DNA from 3 places in the Rathayibacter rubneri genome. Region 2 is predicted to be linked to each of the others. Evidence: predicted binding sites of a transcription regulator. Region 2 holds the regulator's gene; each other region holds the start of a gene.

Region 1 (5,454 bases), on a different contig from region 2:
CCGAGGGAGCGGTGCGCCAGTAGTAGCCGTCGTCCTCGTACGTGGTGAAGTCGGGCGAGGTGTTGGCCGGCGAGACCTGCACGACGCCCGCCTGGGTCACCTGGTCGATGAAGGTCTTCGACACGCCGGACGACGCCGCGCCGATGATGGCGGAGACGCCGTCGGCGATCAGCGAGGTGGCGGACTGCGTCGCGATGTCGGTCGACGTGTCGCCCGAGTCCTTCGGCTCGACCTCGATCGAGAGACCGGCAGCGGCCTCGTTGATGTCGGCGACCGCGAGGTCGACACCGGCGAACTCGGGCGGGCCGAGGACGGCCAGCGTTCCGGTCTGCGGCAGGATCGCGCCGATCTTGAGGGACAGGTCGCCCGATGCGCCGCTGTCCGTGCCCGCGTCGGACTCGCCGCCGCTGGCGCAGCCGGCGAGGACGAGTGCGCTGGCACCCAGAATGGCGACACCGCCGAGGGTTGCCCGGAGGGACCGTGCGCGAGCCGAACCGGCCTTCGCGTAAACGCCCATGTTGCTCCTTGAGAGTGATTGTCGTCAGAGCGGTGCCGGAGGCAACCGCTCGGCAAACGTAACCTCCGAGGAGGCCGTGAACAATACAAGGGTGTTACGAATGGATTTCGCGACCTGATCGTTACTTCCGGTCGCAGCAACCGCTCTCAACGACGTATTCCGTCGTTCACGCCACCGGACGGCGCCTCCGCCGCTCCGCCGCGACGAGGTCGACTGAGAAGATCGCCAGGGCCGCCCAGACCAGCCCGAAGCCGAGCCAGCGCTCCGGCGGCATCTCCTCGCCCAGCACGAACGCACCGACGAGGAACTGCAGGAACGGCGTCAGGTACTGGATGAATCCGACGATCGAGAGCGGGAGACGGCGCGCCGCGCCCGCGAACAGCAGCAGGGGCACGGCGGTCACGATGCCCGCCGACGCGAGGATCAGCGCGTGCCCGGTCCCCTCCGTGCCGAAGGTCAGCCCGACCAGCGAGCCGACCACGGCCAGCTGCACGATCGCGAGCGGAGTCAGCCACAGCGTCTCGAGCGTCAGCCCGGCGACGGCGTCGATCCGGCCCCCGACCCGGCTCTTCACGAGCCCGTAGAAGCCGAACGAGAAGGCGAGCGCGAGCGAGACCCACGGGAACGCTCCGTAGCCGACGGCGATGACCAGCACGGCCACGGCGCTGATCGCCATCGCGATCCACTGGGCCGGGCGGAGGCGCTCCCGCAGCACGAGGACACCCAGCAGGACCGTGACGAGCGGGTTCATGAAGTAGCCCAGCGCCGCCTCGATCACGTGGCCGGTGGTCGTCGCGATGACGTACACCTGCCAGTTGACGTAGATCAGGACGCCCGCGAGCGCCATGACGCCCAGGAGCCGCGGCTCGCGGAAGAGTCCGAGGAAGCCGGCCCAGCTGCGGGTCACGGTCAGCAGGATCAGGCAGAAGACGAGCGAGAAGAGGACCCGGAACGCGACGATCTCGAACGGCGACGCCGGCGCCATCGCGATGAAGTAGAGCGGCATGGCGCCCCACAGGAGGTACGCGCCGAAGCCGAACCAGAGCCCGGTCGACGAGAGACCGCCTCCGTTCCCCCTGGCCTCCGGCAACGCCTCGACGCCCTCGCCCGCGGCCGCGTCGGCGGCGGTCGCCCGGGTGCTCGCAGCGGTCTGGTCGGAGGGGGTGCGAGAGGCGGACACCCCTCCGATGCTACGCACGGCCGCGGCGGCGGGAAGGCGCGGAACGGTCATCCGGGGCTCCGATCAGGCCACCGGTCCGAAGGGGGACCGGCCGGGGACGACGAAGGGCCCGGCGACCGAGGTCGCCGGGCCCTTCGTCGTGATGCGTCCTAGCGGACGACGACCGCGAGGACGTCGCGCGCCGAGAGGACCAGCAGGTCCTCGCCCGAGAACTTGACCTCGGTTCCGCCGTACTTGGAGTAGATGACCTTGTCACCCACGGCGACGTCCAGGGGGACGCGGTTGCCGTTGTCGTCGATGCGGCCGGGGCCCACGGCGACGACTTCACCCTCCTGCGGCTTCTCCTTGGCGGTGTCGGGGATGACGAGACCGGAAGCGGTCACCTGCTCCGCCTCGACCTGCTTGATGACGATGCGATCTTCGAGCGGCTTGATGGACACCGACACGGTTGACCTCTTTCTTGACGACGATGTGGCGGAGCGCGGTTCTGGCACACACGCTCCGAGAGTGCTAGATCCACTGTAGAGGCTGTGCTGGCACTCGTGCAATCAGAGTGCCAAGCCGGACGGCGCGGGCGGTCGGAGCGAGTGGCCTAGCATGGCGGGATGCACCGCGACGAGCTGGTCGAGCTCCTCTCCCCCGAGGGGCTCCGGCTCCTCGACTCCCTCGACGGGTACCGCTCGGACGACCTCGTGCGCGCGGTCGCGGCGCTCCGCTCCGCCGGTCACTCGCCCGCACTGGTCTCGGCGGTCCTCACCCAGTCGCGCCTGCGCGAGAAGGCGCGCGGCAAGTTCGGCGAGTTCGCGCGCTCGATGCTCTTCACCGACGCGGGCCTCGAGCAGGCCACGCGGCTCCGGGTCGCCGCCCTGCACGCGGGCCGCTACGCCGCCGCCGGAGCGACGAGGATCGCCGACCTCGGCAGCGGCATCGGCGGCGACGCCCTCGCCCTCGCCGCGATCGACCTCGACGTGACGGCCGTCGACGCGGACGAGGTCACCGCCACCCTGGCCAGCTTCAACCTCGCCCCGTTCCCCTCGGCGCGCGCCGTGCACGGCGACGCCGAGACCTTCGACCTCGAGGGCTACGACGCCGTCTACCTCGACCCGGCGCGGCGCACCGCCGGTCACCGCGAGACGGCGCGCCTGGACGACCCCGACGACTACTCCCCCTCGCTCGCCTTCGCCTTCGGCCTCGCCGAGCGCCTGCCCGTCGGCGTCAAGGTGGGTCCCGGCTTCGATCGCGAGCGGATCCCGCGCGACGCGGAGGCCCAGTGGGTGTCGGTGGACGGCGATCTGGTCGAGACCGGCCTCTGGTTCGGCGCGCTCGCGCGCCCGGGCGTCCGCCGCTCCGCACTGCTCCTCGGCGCCCACGGTGCGGCCGAGCTGACCGCGGCCGCGGACTCCGACGACGAGGAGGTCGGCGACCTCGGCGCCTACGTGCACGAGCCCGACGGCTCCGCGATCCGCGCGCGCCTCCTCGGCGAGCTGGCCCGCTCGAGCGGCTCCCGGATGCTCTCCCCCGGCATCGCCTACCTCACCGGCGACGAGCCCGCCGCCTCGCCGTTCCTGCGCAGCTTCCGCGTGCTGGCCGAGCTGCCGCTCGACGAGCGGACCCTGGCGAAGGAGCTGCGCGGACGCGGGATCGGCGTGCTCGAGATCAAGAAGCGCGGGGTCGACGTCGATCCGGCGCGGTTCCGCAAGAAGCTCGGGCTGTCCGGCCGGGGCAGCGCGGTGCTCATCCTGACGCGCGTGCAGGGCCGCCACCGCGCGCTGCTGGCCGAGCGCGCGGCCTGAGCGCCTGCTCTCAGGAGCTCGCCGCCGCGATCGCCACGACCAGGACGACCACGGTGACCGCGAGGTAGATCAGCGAGACGACGACGCCGGCGACACCGGTGATGATCGCCGCGAGAGCGAAGCCGCGGGCGCCGGGCTCGCGTCGCCGACCGAGGACGCCGAGCACCACGGCGGGCGCCGAGAGGATGAACCCGAATCCCCACGCGAACACCGAGATCACCAGGCCGGCGATGCCGAGGACCATGCCGACGAGGCTGAGCGTCTTCGGGGCGGCGGGAGGAGGGGGCGCGTACGCGTACGCAGGCGGGCGGAGCGAGGGCGACCCGTAGTCCGGGGCGTCCGAGGGGCCCGGAGCCGGCGGGACGCCGTAGGCGGGTCCGGGGCTCGAGAAGGACGGCGGCGCCGACGGCGCGGGCGGGACGGGGACGGTTCCTGGACGCTCCTCGGAGCCGGGCGCGGCGCTGTCGCTCATGGCGCCGAGTCTATCCAGCACCCGTCGGAGTCCTCAGGCCGGCAGGTAGCCGTCGGAGCGCAGACCGCCGACGAAGGCGGTGTAGGCGAGGAACGCGACGACGGCCAGGACCACGACCAGGTAGCCCAGCACGAACCCGGCGATCGCGAGGCCACGACCGCGCTGCCCCGCGCGCCGGGCCTGGGCGAGGCCCACGTGCCCGAGGACGATCGCCGCGGGCGCGAGACCGAGGATCCCGCAGAGCAGCGCGGCGACCGCGAGCCCGTTGAGCGGCGGCCGCAGAGCAGGAGCCCCGGGGAGACCGGGTCGCGGATCCGCGGAGCCCGTCGGCGGCGGGTAGGCCGCCGACGGTGCTCCCGTGGGAGGGGCGAACGGCGGAGGGGGTGCCGGGTTCCCGGCGACCGCCCCGGCGGACTCGTCGTTCACGTGCTCTCCCCTCGCGCGGCTTCGTCCAGCCTAGGGTCCCCCGGGGGACCGGTCGGCGTCAGTACTCCGACATCGGGACGGTCGCGAGCGCGGCGAAGAAGAGGACTCCGACGATGACTCCGAGGATCAGGGCGGCGAAGCCGATGACGATCGCGGCGATCGCGAGGCCGCGTCCCTTCTCCCCCGTGCGCTTGATCTGCGACAGGGCGATGAAGCCGAGGACGATTCCGACGACGGAGACGAAGAACGAGGCGATGAAGCCGATGATCGCCAGGATGTTGTAGCGATCGGTGGTCGGCGTGTACGGAGTGGTCATGGGATCCCCCTTGATCAGGAACGGCAGGAGAGGCCAGCGTGGCAGGGCGCCGAGCACGCTGTCAAAAGGCTGAGCGCCGCTTGCAGAGCGCCGGATCCGCGACTATTGGACCTGGATCTCGGTGACGGGCAGGGTCGAGTCGGCACTGAAGTCCAGGCTCGAGGGCGCGCGACCGGCCTGGATGAGCTGCGCGGCGAGCGCCGCGATCATCGCCCCGTTGTCGGTGCACAGCGAGAGCGCCGGGATGCGCAGCTGGATCCCCGCCGCGTCGCAGCGCTCCTGCGCGAGGGCGCGGACGCGGGCGTTTGCGACGACTCCGCCGCCCAGGAGGAGCCGCGGCACGTCCCGATCGCGGCACGCCGCGATCGCCTTCGTCAGCAGCACGTCGGCGACCGCCTCGCGGAAGCTCGCCGCGACATCCGCGACCGGCACCTCCTCGCCGGCGTCCTGCCGCTTCTCCACCCAGCGGGCCACGGCGGTCTTCAGCCCCGAGAACGAGAAGTCGTAGCGGTGGCGCTCGAGGTCCTTCGGCAGGCTGAGCCCGCGGGGGAAGCGGATGGCGCGCGGATCGCCGAGAGCGGCGACCCGGTCGATCTGCGGACCGCCCGGATAGGGCAGGCCGAGCACGCGAGCGACCTTGTCGAACGCCTCCCCCGCCGCGTCGTCGATGGTCTCGCCCAGCAGCTCGACGTCCGACACAAGATCGCGCACGTGCAGGAGCGACGTGTGACCGCCCGAGACGAGCAGGGC
Region 2 (5,454 bases):
AACTTCGACTCCGCCGGCACACCGATCGATCTCACGAGCCGCCCCACGGAGGAGCGGTTCGGTCCCGACGGCACCCCCTACATCACCGCCGGGGTCACCGCCGTGCTCAAGGTCGACCTCCTCGGCCGCACCTTCGACGCCCCGGTGCGCGTGGTCTACGTCGTCGACGAGCCCGACCAGGTCGGCTTCGCCTACGGCACGCTCGAGGGCCACCCCGAGAGCGGCGAGGAGTCGTTCGTCGTCGAGAAGCGCGCCGACGACTCCGTCTGGCTGGTCATCCGCGTCTTCTCGCGCCCCTCCACCCGCCTCTACCGCCTCGGCTCCCCGGTGCTGCGCGCGGTGCAGAAGAAGCAGGTCAAGAAGTACCTGCGCGCGCTGCTGCCGGCGCGCGTCAGCTGACGTGGGCAGCGCCCTCCCACTGGCCGATCCGGCCCCGCTCGACGGGCTCCTGCCCCCTTCCGTCGCCGACGGCGTGGAGCAGCGCGACCTCGGACTGTACGTGCACGTGCCGTTCTGCCGGGTGCGGTGCGGCTACTGCGACTTCAACACCTACACGGCGACAGAGCTGCGGGGCGCGAAGCAGTCCGACTACGCCGAGCAGGCCGTCGCCGAGATGACCCTCGGCGCCGAGGTGCTGCGCCGGGCCGGACTGCCCGAGCGGCCCGCCGCCACGGTGTTCTTCGGCGGAGGCACGCCCACGCTGCTCCCGGCCGAGGACCTCGTGCGCATGCTGGACGGCCTGCGCACGCGCTTCGGCATCGCCGACGGCGCCGAGATCACGACCGAGGCGAACCCCGACTCCGTCGACGCCGCGTACCTGCGCGCCCTCGCCGACGCCGGGTTCACCCGCGTCAGCTTCGGGATGCAGTCGGCCGTGCCGCACGTGCTCGCGACCCTCGAGCGCACCCACGACCCCGAGCGCGTCCCGCTGGTGGTCGAGTGGGCGCGCGAGGCGGGCCTGCAGGTCAGCCTCGACCTCATCTACGGCACTCCGGGGGAGTCGCTCGCCGACTGGGAGCGGTCGCTCGACTCCGCTCTCGCGAACCGGCCCGACCACCTCTCGGCGTACGCGCTGATCGTCGAGGACGGCACGAAGCTCGCCCGGCAGATCCGCCGCGGCGAGGTCGCGACGCCCGACGACGACCTCACGGCCGACATGTACGAGCTGGCGGATGCGCGACTCGCGGCCGCCGGCTACTCCTGGTACGAGGTCAGCAACTGGGCGATCGACGACGCCCACCGCTCGCGGCACAACCTGTCGTACTGGCTGGGCCACGACTGGTGGGGCGTCGGACCCGGCGCGCACAGCCACGTGGGCGGCGTGCGCTGGTGGAACGTGAAGCACCCGGCGGCCTACGCCGACCGGCTGCGGGCGGGATCGAGCCCGGCCGCCGGCCGCGAGACCCTCGACACCGCGACGAGGAGCGTCGAGGACGTGCTGCTGCGCTCGCGCCTCTCGGACGGCCTGCCCGTCGACGCGATCGACCCGGAGCGCCGGCGCGAGGTCGCCGGACTCATCGCCGACGGGCTGATCGACGGCCGGGCGGCCCTGCGGGGCCGAGTGGTGCTGACGCTGCGCGGCCGGCTGCTGGCCGACGCGGTGGTGCGGCGGCTGACCGACGGGTGACTCCCCCCTCCTGCTGGTCGAGCAGCCCGCGGAGCGGGCGTATCGAGACCCGTCGCCCTCGGAGGACGCGGGTCTCGATACGCCGCCTGCGGCGGCTACTTGACCAGCAGGCGGCTACTTGACCAGCAGGGGGCCGTCTGTGCGGCTATTCGATCGGCAGGGGTCGCCTGCGCGGCTGCTCGAGCAGCAGGGGCCGGGCTGCGCGACCAGCAGCAGTCGCCCTACTTGAAGAACGGGATGCTCAGCGGGTACGTGTAGTACTCGCCGGCGCTGGCGCGCACCGACGCGATGATCGCGAAGACGATCACGAGGATCGGCACCACGAGGAACACGATGAAGCCGACCAGCACGAACGACAGGATCGTGCCCGCCACGTAGGCGATCAGCGTCGTCAGGTGGAAGTTCAGCGCGGTCTTCGAGTGCGCCTCGAGGAACGGTCCGCGGCCCTTGAAGACCAGGTACACGATCAGCGACGGCAGGAAGCTGAAGAAGATGCCCAGGACGTGGGTCACGATCGCCCAGGTCTTCTCGTCGGCCGGGTTCAGCGGCGGCGCCGGAGTGCCGTACGCGGGGGGCGGGGGAGGGGGAGGCGTGGTCGACATGAGGTCTCCTGTTCGGGGCGTCATCGCGACGGGCGACCCCCGTGCGCTCGGGCCCCATCGTGGCACGTCGCGTGGCGCACTGCGCGGGCCACGCGGCGCCGCCGGCACCCGCGCGTGCGGAGGAGTCCTGTCCTCACCACGCCGATCCCGCGCGATCCCCCGTCCGGCCCCCCGCTCGCGGGTATGATTGGCACTCGAAGTTGCGGAGTGCCAAGCTCCGTGCGGCGCGTCGGCGCCGCGGTGGTTCGTGCCGAGAGGCACCCGGAGCCCGGCGGGAGGTCGGTCGTATGGTGACGGAGCGCGGTCTCCAGGTCCTGCGCGTGATCGTGCAGGACTACGTGGCCCACCGCGAGCCCGTGGGCTCGAAGTCGATCGTCGAGCGGCACTCCTTCGGCGTCTCGGCCGCCACCATCCGCAACGAGATGGCGCAGCTGGAGGAGGAGGAGCTGATCGCGGCTCCGCACACCTCCTCGGGGCGCGTGCCCACCGACAAGGGCTACCGCCTCTTCGTCGATCAGCTCACCGACCTGCGCCCGCTCACCGCCGCGCAGCGCCAGGCCATCGAGACCTTCCTCGGTCAGAGCCCCGACCTCGACGAGGTGCTGGTGAAGACCGTGCGGCTGCTCTCGCAGCTCACCAACAGCGTCGCGCTCGTGCAGTACCCGTCGTTCGGAGCCGCGCGCATCCGCCACGTGGAGCTCGTCGCCCTCGCACCGCGCCGCCTGCTCTCCGTGCTCATCACCGACACCGGCCGGGTCGATCAGCGCGTCCTCGAGACCCCGACCGACGTCGACGCCGAGTTCCTCGGCGAGATCCGCGCCAAGCTCAACACGGCCGTGATCGGCCTCGGTCTCCAGGCCGCGGCCCAGACGCTCCAGGCGGCCGCCGAGCGGTTCACTCCGGAGCGCCGCGACGTGCTCGCGCCGATCCTCCAGACGCTCCTCGAGCAGGTCGGCGCGAATCGGCAGGACCGCCTCGTCATGGCCGGCGCCGCCAATCTCGTCCGCACCGAGGAGGACTTCTCCGGCAGCATCTACCCGGTGCTCGAGGCGATCGAGGAGCAGGTGGAGCTGCTGAGGCTGTTCGCCGAGATGGTGCCGGACCCCCGCGGCATCTCGGTGCGGATCGGCCGCGAGAACGCGCCCTTCGGCCTGCAGGAGACCTCGGTGCTGACGAGCGGCTACAACACGGCCGGCGGTCAGGTCTCGCGACTGGGCGTCCTCGGACCGATCAGGATGGACTACTCCGGCAACATCGCCGCGGTGCGCGCCGTCGCCCGCTACCTCTCCCGCCTCCTCGGCGAGGACTGACCCTCCACTTCCCCGACTCGCCGGTCGCCCCGGCTCCCACCCGGTCCGCCGTACCCGGTGCACCGACCCACGAACGAAGGACGAAGCCACCTGTGGCCGATCACTACGAAGTGCTGGGCGTCGCCCGCGACGCCTCCGCCGACGAGATCAAGAAGGCGTACCGCCGACTCGCCCGCGAGCTGCACCCCGACGTCAACCCGAGCGCCGACGCCTCCGAGCGGTTCAAGCTCGTCACGCACGCCTACGACGTCCTGAGCGACGCCCAGCAGCGCCAGCAGTACGACCGCGGTCCCCAGGAGGGCTTCCCCGGCGGCGGCCAGGGGTTCGGCGGATTCGGCGACATCTTCGAGACGTTCTTCGGCCAGGGCGCCCAGGGCTCCTCCCGCGGGCCGCGCTCCCGCCGCGAGCGCGGACAGGACGCGCTGCTGCGCGTCGAGGTCTCGCTCGACGAGGTCATCTTCGGCACCCACCGCGATCTCGAGGTCGACACGGCTGTGCTCTGCGAGACCTGCCAGGGCTCGTGCTGCCAGCCCGGCACGTCGCCGATCACCTGCGACATCTGCCACGGCTCCGGCCAGATCCAGCGCACCGTCCGCTCGCTCCTGGGCAACGTGATGACGGCGAGCCCCTGCGGCACCTGCCGCGGCTACGGCACCGTCATCGCCACCCCGTGCTCGACCTGCCAGGGCCAGGGCCGCGTCCGCGCGCGCCGCACGATCCCCGTCGACGTCCCCGCGGGCGTCGACACCGGGCTCCGCCTCCAGATGCCGGGCAGCGGCGAGGTCGGCCCCGCAGGCGGCCCCAACGGCGACCTCTACCTCGAGATCAAGGTCAAGCACCACGACGTCTTCAGCCGCAACGGCGACGACCTGCTCTGCACCCTCGAGGTGCAGATGACGGACGCGATCCTCGGGTCCACGACGACGCTCGCCGCCCTCGACGGCGACATCGAGATCGAGGTCAAGCCGGGCACCCAGAGCACCGAGATCGTCACGATCAAGGGCCGCGGAGTGACCAAGCTGCGCGGCAACGGCCGCGGCGACCTGCGCGTGGGCATCCAGGTCGTCACCCCGACCAAGCTCGGCCACCGCGAGCGCGAGCTGGTGCAGGAGTTCGCGAAGCACTACAAGCCGCAGAAGCCCGCGCTCACCCATTTCCAGCAGGGCCTCTTCTCGAAGCTCCGCGACCGCTTCCTCGGCTGATCGGCCCACGGCGGTGGCGCACCACTACATCGACGAGTCCCTCGACTCCGGCGACTTCGTCGCAGGCGGGCGCCTCGCCCTGACCGGTGCCGAGGCGCGCCACGCGGCGACGGTGAGCCGGATCCGCGCGGGCGAGACGATCCGGGTGGGCGACGGCCGGGGGCTCGTGGCGACGGCCGTCGTCGAGAGCTCCGAGCCCTCCCGCGTCGCCCTGGTCGTCGAGTCCGTGGAGGAGTCGGCCGCCCCGACTCCGCGCCTCGTGCTCGCTCAGGCGCTGGCGAAGGGCGACCGCGACGAGCTGGCGGTGCAGGCGGCGACCGAGCTCGGGATCGACGAGGTCGTCCCGTGGCAGGCCGCCCGCTCGATCTCGCGCTGGAGCGGCCCCAAGGAGGAGAAGGGCCGCGAGCGCTGGCGCAGCATCGTGCGCGAGGCGAGCAAGCAGTCGCTCCGCGCCCGGGTGCCCGAGGTCTCGGCCGTGGCCTCGACGCGACTCCTCGCCGACCGCGCGGCGACCGAGCGCGTCCTCGTGCTCGAGCCGTCCGCCGGGGTGCGCCTGTCCGCCCTCGAGCCCGACGGCCGCGACATCGTCCTGGTGGTCGGCCCCGAGGGCGGTGTCGCTCCGGAGGAGCTGGCGCTGCTCGCGGCGGCCGGCGCCGAGGCCGTCGCGCTCGGCGACACCGTGCTGCGCACCTCGACCGCGGGTCCCGCGGCCA
Region 3 (5,454 bases), on a different contig from region 2:
CAGAGCGGAGCGGGTGACCTTGACCGGGTCGATGATGCCGGCGGCGATCAGGTCGACGTACTCGCCGGTCGCGGCGTTGAGGCCGTGTCCGGTGGGCAGCTCGCGGACCTTGGCGGCGACGACACCGGGCTCGAGACCGGCGTTCAGCGCGATCTGCTTGAGCGGGGCCTCGATGGCGACCTTGACGATGTTCGCGCCGGTCGCCTCGTCTCCGGTGAGCTCGAGCTTGTCGAAGGCGAGCTTGCCGGCCTGGATGAGGGCGACGCCACCACCGGCGACGATGCCCTCCTCGACGGCGGCCTTCGCGTTGCGGACGGCGTCCTCGATGCGGTGCTTGCGCTCCTTGAGCTCGACCTCGGTCGCCGCTCCGGCCTTGATGACCGCGACACCGCCGGCGAGCTTCGCGAGGCGCTCCTGGAGCTTCTCGCGGTCGTAGTCGCTGTCGGTGTTCTCGATCTCGGCGCGGATCTGCGCGACGCGACCGGCGATGGCCTCGGCGTCGCCGGAGCCCTCGACGATGGTGGTCTCGTCCTTGGTGATGACGACCTTGCGGGCCGAGCCGAGCAGGTCGAGGGTGACGTTCTCGAGCTTGAGGCCGACCTCCTCGGAGATGACCTGGCCGCCGGTGAGGATCGCGATGTCCTGGAGCTGCGCCTTGCGACGGTCTCCGAAGCCCGGGGCCTTGACGGCGACGGACTTGAAGATGCCGCGGATCTTGTTGACGACCAGAGTCGCCAGCGCCTCTCCGTCGACGTCCTCGGCGATGATCAGGAGCTGCTTGCCGGCCTGGATCACCTTGTCGACGACGGGCAGGAGGTCCTTGATGTTCGAGACCTTGGAGTTGACGATGAGGATGTAGGGGTCCTCGAACACCGCCTCCTGGCGGTCGGGGTCGGTCACGAAGTACTGCGACAGGTAGCCCTTGTCGAAGCGCATGCCCTCGGTCAGCTCGAGCTCGGTGCCGAAGGTGTTCGACTCCTCGACGGTGACGACTCCCTCCTTGCCGACCTTGTCGATCGCCTCGGCGATGATCGCGCCGATCTCGGGGTCCGCCGCCGAGATGGAGGCGGTCGCCGCGATCTCGTCCTTGGTCTCGATGGCCTTCGCGCCGGCGATGAGCTCGGCGGTGACGGCCTTGACGGCCTTCTCGATGCCCTTCTTCAGGGTGATCGGGTCGGCGCCGGCCGCGACGTTGCGCAGGCCTTCGCGCACGAGCGCCTGAGCGAGCACGGTCGCGGTGGTGGTTCCGTCGCCGGCGACGTCGTCGGTCTTCTTGGCGACCTCCTTGACGAGCTCGGCGCCGATCTTCTCGTACGGCTCGTCGAGCTCGATCTCCTTGGCGATCGAGACGCCGTCGTTCGTGATGGTGGGGGCGCCCCACTTCTTCTCGAGCACGACGTTGCGGCCGCGCGGGCCGAGGGTCACCTTGACCGCGTCGGCCAGAGTGTTGAGTCCACGCTCGAGGCCGCGGCGGGCTTCTTCGTCAAAAGCAATGATCTTGGCCATGTGTGTTTCTCGTCCCTCCCGGACGTCAAGAAAGTTTCATTCCTGGCACTCGGATGAACCGAGTGCCAAGAGCGATTCTGGCACTCACGGGTGACGAGTGCAAGCGACGCGACACGGGGCGGAACGACAGGAGCCGCCGTCCGCTCGAGGCGGACGACGGCTCCTCCGACGGGCGCGCGGATCAGACCACGCGCACCGATTCCGCCTGGGGTCCCTTCGATCCGCTGCCGACCTCGAAGGCGACGTGCTGGCCCTCCTCGAGGACCTTGTAGCCCGACATGTCGATCGCGGAGTAGTGGACGAACACGTCCTGTCCGCCCTCGTCGACCGTGATGAAGCCGTAGCCCTTCTCAGCGTTGAACCACTTGACGGTTCCGTTCGCCATTTCCACTCCCAAAGTGCTGTGCTGCCCTCGACACCAGCGATGCGCTAGTGCCTCCGATTCGAGATACTAATCCGCGGAATGACGCCGGAAACGGCCGGAACGGGCGTTCGGGAAAGAGTTGTCCGCGATTCAACACGGATTAAACGTGCCGGAAACAGAACGCCCCCTCCAACGCGAGGATGAATCGGCTCCAGGAGCCCGGAGGGGTCTCAGTCGACGGGGTAGTCAGCGCCGAGGACGACGACCAGATCGCCGGTCTCGACGAACTCGTCCCCCTGCACGATCGCGCCGACGCCGAGCGAGTCGACGAGGCCCAGCGCCGCGCCCTCGAGCGCGGCATCGCTGTAGTACACGGTCGTGACGGCCTGATCCTCGGAGTTCGCGTTCGCGACCGTCGGCACCGTCCATCCGGCCGTCGTCAGCTGGTCGCCCGCGCTCGCGGCGAGCCCCGCGGTCGCCGTCCCGTTCAGCACGGCGATCTGCAGCGCCGGATCGAGGGTCGGAGTCGCGGAGGGCGACGCCGACGCGTCCGCGATGCCCGTGGGGGCGGTGAAGACGTCGTTGAACTGGACGCGGTTGTCGATCACGAGGAGGCCGATGAATCCCAGGAGCACGATGACCCCCGTGGCCAGCGCCGCCCAGGCGAAGGCCACGAGGCGCGCGTGCGGGGCAGGAGGCCGACGGTGCGCTCCGACGCGCCCCTCCATCGCCGGGATCTCGTCGAAGCGGTCCTTGGGGTGCGTGTTCGACATCGGGTCGGGGCCGGCCTTCCGTTGCGGTGTGCTCGAGCAGCGGGTCTACTCGGGGCGCCCGAGGCGTCGTGCCGCGCGGGCACCGGAGCGTCCGTCGCGGATGCGCAGGAGGCGGTTGACGAGCATCGGGTCGTGAGCGAGGGCCGCCGGAGAGGCGAGGACCGCGCCGAGGACCTGATAGTAGCGGGCGACCGACAGGCCGAACCTGGACCGGATCGCGTCCTCCTTGTCGCCCGAGCGCGACGTCCACTCGCGCTCGAAGGCGAGGACCTCGCGGTCCCGGTCCGAGAGGGTCGCGCCCGCGCCCCGCGTCGTTCCCGTCGTCCCGCTCATCCCTCCAGCGTAGGCACGCCGCCCGCCCGCACCGGGGAGGCGCTCCGATACATGCTCACGTGGGCGATGCCCGCCTCCCGGTACTCCTCGCCGAACGCCGCGAACCCCGAGCGCGCGTAGAGCCCTGCGACGTACGTCTGCGCGTGCAGGAGCATCGCCTCCTGCCCGTAGCGCTCGACGACCGCCTGCACCAGGGCGTGGGCGAGTCCCTCGCCGCGCCGGTCCGCGCGCGTCACGACGCGTCCGATGATCCGGTGCGCATCGGCGTGCTCCGGCTCCTCGTCGCGGAGGGTGCGGAGGTACGCCGCGGTGCCCCGCTCGTCCGCGATCCACCAGTGGCGCGTGGTCGGCTCGAGATCGCGCGCGTCGAGCTCCTCGTCGTCCACTCCCTGCTCGCGGAGGAACACGTCGGTCCGGAGCCTCGCGAACGAGTGGACCTCCTCGATCGTGAGTTCGCTCCACGCCTTGGAGATCACGGAATGCGCCTGCACGGCGGAGAGTTTACGAGAGGAGGGGAGCACCCCCTCCCCCGTAAACTTGCGAGGAATCCTAGGGAGACCCATGTCGTCGTATTCCGTGAACAAGACCGACGCCCAGTGGCGCGAGGAGCTCGACCGCGAGCAGTACGCGGTCCTGCGCGAAGCCGCCACCGAGCGTCCGTGGACGGGCGAGCTGCTCGACGAGCACCGCTCCGGCCTCTACACCTGTGCCGCCTGCCACGCGGAGCTCTTCCAGAGCGGCACCAAGTTCGACTCCGGCTGCGGCTGGCCCAGCTTCTACGAGTCCGTGAACCCGGACGCGGTCCAGCTGATCGAGGACAGCACCCTCGGCATGGTGCGCACCGAGGTGCGCTGCGCCAACTGCGGCTCGCACCTCGGCCACGTGTTCCCCGACGGCTTCGGCACGCCGACCGGCGACCGCTACTGCATGAACTCGATCGCGCTCGAGTTCCAGGCCGAGAGCGAGTGACGGTGCCCACTCCGGTGCTCGACGCCGTCCTCGCCCGGCGCTCGCGGTCGAAGGTGACGGCTGAGGCGCCGGGGCACGCCGAGATCGCGACGTACGTCCAGGCGGCGTCGCGCCTCGCCGACCACAGCTCGCTGCGCCCCTGGCGGGTCATCGAGATCCGTGGAGCGGCGCGCGACCGCATCGGCCGCGCCTTCGCGGCGGCGTCCGGGTCGAAGAAGGACCCGCGCAAGTACATCGAGAAGACGCACCGCGCCTCGCTCCTGCTCGCCGTCGTGGTGAGCACGAAGAAGTCCAGCGTGCCGGACTGGGAGCAGGAGGCCGTCGCCTCGGGCGTCGCGCACCTCCTGAGCCTGCTGCTGGACGAGGCGGGGTGGGGCGTGTTCTGGCGCACCGGCTCCTACACGCGCTCCAAGGCCGTCCGCAAGGCGCACCGCCTCGAGAAGGGCGAGGAGCTCCTGGGCTGGCTGTACGTCGGGCGTCCCGACGGCAAGATCGGCGGGCCCAAGCGGCCGACGCCGGCCGAGAAGCACCTCAGCGTCCTCGCACCCTGACGCCCGCGGGCGCCCCGCCTCCCCGGCGCGGCGCCCGCGATAGTGTGTCCGCGTGCCTCCGGGCACCTGCCGACGTGGCGCAATTGGTAGCGCACCCGACTTGTAATCGGGCGGTTACGGGTTCGAGTCCCGTCGTCGGCTCCGCAGTTTTCGAGCCCACCCGCGCGTCGGATCGGGGCCGTGCTCCGCTCCGACGCACTCCGTGGTCGTCCCGCTGATCGGGAGTCCGGGTCGGCGAGCTCGCCGCACGTGGAACGCGCCTCTTCACGACGCGCACGACGACGAAGGGGCGCGCCCGGATCCTCCGGACGCGCCCCTTCGTCAGTGCTCGCTGAGCGTCAGCTCGCGGGCGTCGGAGTGGGCGACGCCGAGGAGTAGGTGTCGGCCGCCGAGGCGAGCACGAACGAGCTGAACGCCTCCGGGTCGGTGAGGGAGCCGGTGTACGCCTCGCCGTTCACGAGGACGGTCGGGGTGCCCGAGACCTTCTCGACCTCGGTGCCCGGCAGCGGTCCCGCGGTCGCCCGCTCGGTCGCGGCCTGCACCCAGCTCGTGAAGGAGCCGTCGTCGATGCAGGAGTCGACGGCGGCCGTGTCCTCGACTCCGGCGTCGGCCGCGTAGCCCTTGAGCTGCTTGTCGGACAGGCCGTCGGTGCCCTCGGCGGGCTGGTTCTCGAAGAGCAGCGCGTTGAAGTCGAAGAAGGAGTCGGGAGAGCTGTCGGCGACGCAGGCGGCGGCGTTCGCGGCGCGCTCCGAGTACTTCGTGCCGTTGGAGCGCGTGGTCAGGATCGCGATCGGGTGGATCTCGACGGTCGCGGCCCCGCTCTCGACCCACTCCTGGATCTGCTCGCCGTTGGTCGTCTCGAACTGGCCGCAGTAGGGGCACAGGTAGTCGACGTAGACGCGGATGTCGACGGTGCCCGTCGAGGTGTCGAGGTCGCTCGGGCTGGGGGTGCCGCTGG

What was found. Region 2 encodes HrcA, which represses chaperone genes, less so after heat shock. Its sites were predicted from a motif close to TTNGCACTCGNNNNNNNCGAGTGCNAA; they were not measured.
Region 1: a site for HrcA is predicted at 2,231-2,257, ahead of groES (co-chaperone GroES). Genes of this name have one in related genera too.
Region 3: a site for HrcA is predicted at 1,549-1,575, ahead of groL (chaperonin GroEL). Genes of this name have one in related genera too.

Annotation. Positions count from the first base shown of each region.
Region 1 is NZ_JAMRYM010000047.1:6,569-12,022, reverse strand. It holds gene NB037_RS11565 (ABC transporter substrate-binding protein) at 1-517, opposite strand, end outside; gene rarD (EamA family transporter RarD) at 684-1,697, opposite strand; gene groES (co-chaperone GroES) at 1,847-2,143, opposite strand; gene NB037_RS11550 (class I SAM-dependent methyltransferase) at 2,303-3,490, shown strand; gene NB037_RS11545 (DUF4190 domain-containing protein) at 3,501-3,962, opposite strand; gene NB037_RS19905 (DUF4190 domain-containing protein) at 3,996-4,388, opposite strand; gene NB037_RS11535 (DUF4190 domain-containing protein) at 4,447-4,704, opposite strand; gene tsaD (tRNA (adenosine(37)-N6)-threonylcarbamoyltransferase complex transferase subunit TsaD) at 4,807-5,454, opposite strand, start outside.
Region 2 is NZ_JAMRYM010000082.1:4,875-10,328, forward strand. It holds gene NB037_RS15175 (DUF1990 domain-containing protein) at 1-399, shown strand, start outside; gene hemW (radical SAM family heme chaperone HemW) at 401-1,627, shown strand; gene NB037_RS15185 (DUF4870 domain-containing protein) at 1,849-2,229, opposite strand; gene hrcA (heat-inducible transcriptional repressor HrcA) at 2,517-3,539, shown strand; gene dnaJ (molecular chaperone DnaJ) at 3,632-4,741, shown strand; gene NB037_RS15200 (16S rRNA (uracil(1498)-N(3))-methyltransferase) at 4,755-5,454, shown strand, end outside.
Region 3 is NZ_JAMRYM010000066.1:7,484-12,937, reverse strand. It holds gene groL (chaperonin GroEL) at 1-1,506, opposite strand, end outside; gene NB037_RS13755 (cold-shock protein) at 1,688-1,891, opposite strand; gene NB037_RS13750 (LytR C-terminal domain-containing protein) at 2,101-2,643, opposite strand; gene NB037_RS13745 (DUF3263 domain-containing protein) at 2,689-2,976, opposite strand; gene NB037_RS13740 (GNAT family N-acetyltransferase) at 2,973-3,467, opposite strand; gene msrB (peptide-methionine (R)-S-oxide reductase MsrB) at 3,538-3,945, shown strand; gene NB037_RS13730 (nitroreductase family protein) at 3,948-4,496, shown strand; tRNA gene NB037_RS13725 (tRNA-Thr) at 4,565-4,637, shown strand; gene NB037_RS13720 (DsbA family protein) at 4,835-5,454, opposite strand, start outside.